DNA from 2 places in the Cetobacterium sp. NK01 genome. Region 2 is predicted to be linked to the other one. Evidence: riboswitches for the same ligand, from Rfam matches in the RefSeq annotation. Region 2 holds a riboswitch; the other holds the start of a gene.

Region 1 (2,212 bases), 1.1 Mb from region 2:
GGATATTAAATCAAGAGAGGAAGAGATTGAATATCTAGAGAAAAATGGAATTACACTTCCGTTTCATAAAAAATCTCCTTATAGTAGAGATGAGAATTTATTTCATGTAAGTCATGAGGGGTTTGACTTAGAATGTCCTTCAAAAGAGCCTAACTATGAGAATGTTTTACAATGGGTTAAGACTCTAGAAGCAGCAAATGAAAAATCTGAGTACATAAGCATTGAATTTATAAAGGGAGTTCCTGTTGCAATAAATGGAGAAAAAATGAGTGGAGTAGAAATTATAAAACAATTAAATAAAATTGGTGGAAATCATGGAATTGGTGTTTTAGATATGGTTGAAAATAGATTGGTTGGAATGAAATCAAGAGGAGTTTATGAAACTCCAGGAGGAACGATTTTATTTTTTGCTCATGAAGAGTTAGAAAGATTGTGCTTAGATAAAGATACGTATCAAGAAAAAATAAAACTATCACATGATTTTTCAAAATTAGTCTATAATGGGCAATGGTTTACAACTTTAAGAAAAGCTATAACAGCTTTTGTAGACATAACTCAAGAGTTCGTGACGGGGGAAGTAAAGCTAAAATTATATAAAGGAAATATTATTTTAGCAGGAACGACATCTCCATTTACACTATATTCAGAGGAATATTCAACTTTTGAAAAAGATAGTGTTTATAATCAAAAAGATGCAGAAGGATTTATAAATCTTTTTGGATTACCGATTAAAATAGAAGCACTTTTAAGAAAAAACTTTTGACATTTGAAAAAAAATATGATATTCTGCCTTAAATTAATATTTTGATAGAGGTTGCAAATTTTATTAGTAAATAAACTGAGATTAGTAGATCAAAGATGTTTGTTAAAAGGAAAATTTGCCGAAGTTTAAGTTTTTCTACTAAAAAATTTAAGCTGGGTACATAAAGAATATTTATGTAACTGTCACCAAATTGGTGTTGTGCTATCGTGGATTATTTTAAGCTAACATAGTTGAAATGAGAGTTTTAAGCGATGGTTATTTTTTTGACTATCGCTTTTTTTATTATTAAAATCATCTAAGGAGGAACTAATGAGAGTAGTAAAAAAATTTGGGGGAAGCTCAGTTGCAACAATAGAAAAAATAAAAGATATAGCTAAAGATATATCTAAAAACTATAAATATGGTGATGAAATTGTAATTGTAGTTTCAGCTATGGGAAAAACAACAGATGAGTTGATAAAATTAGCTAAAGAGATTTCAGAAACTCCAGATGTAAGAGAACTTGATTCATTATTATCAACAGGAGAGCAAAAATCAATCTCTCTTTTAAGTATGGCATTAAAAGAAATTGGATGTAAGGCTATCTCTTTAACTGGTGCTCAAGCAGGGATAAGAACAGGTGGAACACATACTAAAAATAAAATCGAAAGCATAAAAATTGATAGAATAGAAAAGCATTTAAAAGATGGAAAAATTGTAATTGTTGCTGGATTTCAAGGGGTAAATGAAGATGGCGATATAACAACATTAGGAAGAGGTGGATCTGATACGAGTGCTGTTGCCTTAGCTGCAGCATTAAAGTGCGATTGCGAGATATATACAGATGTTACAGGAATATATGGTGTAGACCCTAGAGTTTATAAAAATGCTAAAAAACTTGAAAAAATTTCATACGAGGAGATGATGGAGATGGCAAATTTAGGTGCAGGAGTAATGGAGACTAGAGCAGTTGAAATAGGGAAAAAATATGGTGTTAAGATTTACGTTGGACAAACTTTAGGAGTTGAAACAGGAACATATATATGTGATAATAGTGAAATAATTGAAAAAAAAGCTGTAACAGGAATATCTATAAATAAAAATGTTATAATGGTAAATTTAGAAAACTTTTTAGCAATTCCTAAAAATGTAGCAATCATTTTTAATAATTTAGCTAAGCATAGTGTTAATGTTGATATGATATCACAAAATGAAGTTGAAAACGTTAAGGGAAGTATAGGATTTACTTGTCCTTTGACAGATGAGCACTTTTTAAATAGATCATTAGAGGAGATTGCTAAGGAGATTCCAGATATAGAGGTTACAAAAAGAACAGGAGTTGTAAAAATATCTTTAGTAGGAATAGGAATGATAAGTAATTTTGGCGTAGCAGCAAAAGTTTTTGAAGTATTAGCAGAGATTGATTCATCATTTTATCAATGTACTACATCAGAAATTTCAATCTCGTTA
Region 2 (2,212 bases):
ATAACTAACACTTTAGGAGAAGTTATATCTAACCACAACTTAACTCAGTTAAGAACAGCTGAAACTGAAAAATATGCACACGTTACTTTCTTCTTTAATGGAGGAAAAGAAACTGAATTTAAAGGTGAAGAAAGAATATTAGTTGCATCTCCAAAAGTTGCAACATATGATTTACAACCAGAAATGTCAGCTCCAGAATTAACAAAGAAAGTTTTAGAAGCTTTAGATTCTGATAAGTTTGATGTTATTGTAATGAACTTTGCTAACCCTGATATGGTAGGACACACTGGTGTATTTGATGCAGCTGTAAAAGCGATAAAAGCTGTTGATAAAGGTGTGGGAGAAATTGTTAATAAAGTACTAGAGTTAGATGGAACAGTATTAATAACAGCTGACCATGGGAATGCAGAAAAAATGGTGGATCCAGTAACTAATGAAGCGTTTACTGCGCATACAACAAATGAAGTACCATTTGTATATGTTTCTAATAATTTTAAAGGAGAATTAAACCACGGAAAGTTAGCTGATGTGGCTCCAACAATGCTAGAAATATTACATATTGAGAAACCTGCTGAAATGAACGGTGTTTCTTTAATAAAAAAATAATTGACAGAGAAAACAAATAATGATACTATAATTTAAAGTTTCGAAAATTTAATATTTAGGTAGAGGTTGCGAATAACAAGAGTAACTCAATGGAGCTAGACAGAGCTGTGAAGTTGAGAGAAAGGGGAATTCGCCGAAATAAAGATTGTGTCAAAAATCTTTATTGGGCATGTGAAAAAAATTCACATGACTGTCATCAGATGGACTCTGGTGTTGTGCTATCCAAAATTTGTGATATATTTTGCAGATTAGCTACCGTATTTTTTATACGGTAGTTTTTTTTACCTAAAATTTCAGTGAAACTAAACTAATAAAATTAAACTTGGAGGTTTTAGGATGAACAGAATAACAGAACTATTAAAATTAAGTCCAGTTGCAGTATTGGCAATGTTAATGTTTATGGGATATGATGCATTAATTGCTGCCCCAATAGCAACAGTATACGCAGCATTAGTTGCAGGGGTTGTAGAAAAGAAAAAAGTAAATGATATAATAGAAGCAGTTATAAATAACGCAAAAGAGATGCAAGTAGCATTCTTTATATTAATGGTTGCATATGCTATGGCTGAAGTATTTATGTCCACAGGAGTTGGAGCATCAATAATAAATTTAGCATTAAATGTAGGTTTAACAGGAAGAACAGTTGCAGTTGTTGGAATTGTTGTGACATCAGTTTTATCTATAGCAACAGGAACAAGCTGGGGAACATTTGCTGCTTGTGCACCTATATTTTTATGGCTTAACCATATTGTAGGAGGAAACATTGCTTTAACAGTAGGAGCGATAGCTGGTGGAGCATGTTTTGGAGATAACATAGGACTTATATCAGATACAACAATAGTAAGTTCTGGAATTCAAAAAGTTGAAGTAATAAAGAGAATAAGACACCAAGGATATTGGTCTGGAATGGTTTTAATTTTAGGAATAGTGGCATTTTATATAGCAGGAGTTGTGATGGGATTACCTACAACTACAGGAGATGCAGCAACAGCTATAGGACAAATACCTGAAGAAGTTTGGACAGTGCTAGCAGAAAAAAGAGAATCGGCGGTAACATTATTAAACCAAGTTAAAACAGGTGTGCCAACTTATATGATAATACCTTTAATTCTTGTTTTAATAGCAGCGTTTAGAGGATTAACAACACTTTTATGTTTGTTTATAGGTATATTTGCAGCATATATATTAGGTATGTTTGCAGGAACAGTTGAAAACACAGGAGCATTTTTAAATCTACTATATTCAGGATTTGAGGGTGCAGGATCTTGGGTAATTGTAATGATGATGTGGGTTGCTGCATTTGGCGGAATTATGAAGCTTATGGATGCTTTCAGACCTTTATCAAATATAGTGGTTGCAGTATCAAAAAATGTAAGACAACTTATGTTTTGTAATGGAGTATTATCGATATTAGGAAATGCCGGTTTAGCAGATGAGATGGCTCAAATAGTTACTATGGGACCAATTATAAGAGAGATTGTTGAGAAAAATGTTGAAGGATCACCAGAGGATATTGAGACACTAAGACTTAGAAATGCAACATTTAGTGATGCTCTAGGAGTGTTTGGATCACAACTAATTCCATGGCATGTATATATAGGATTTT

The links. Region 2 has a riboswitch for lysine ahead of NON08_RS07125 (Na+/H+ antiporter NhaC family protein). Riboswitches for the same ligand answer to the same signal wherever they lie in the genome.
Region 1: another riboswitch for lysine. It lies ahead of NON08_RS01860 (aspartate kinase); the one in region 2 lies ahead of NON08_RS07125 (Na+/H+ antiporter NhaC family protein).

What each region holds. Positions count from the first base shown of each region.
Region 1 covers NZ_JANIBO010000001.1:373,918-376,129, reverse strand. Annotated here, with positions in the region: gene NON08_RS01865 (argininosuccinate synthase) at 1-763, shown strand, start outside; lysine riboswitch at 801-975, shown strand; gene NON08_RS01860 (aspartate kinase) at 1,073-2,212, shown strand, end outside.
Region 2 covers NZ_JANIBO010000001.1:1,457,664-1,459,875, forward strand. Annotated here, with positions in the region: gene gpmI (2,3-bisphosphoglycerate-independent phosphoglycerate mutase) at 1-606, shown strand, start outside; lysine riboswitch at 659-835, shown strand; gene NON08_RS07125 (Na+/H+ antiporter NhaC family protein) at 952-2,212, shown strand, end outside.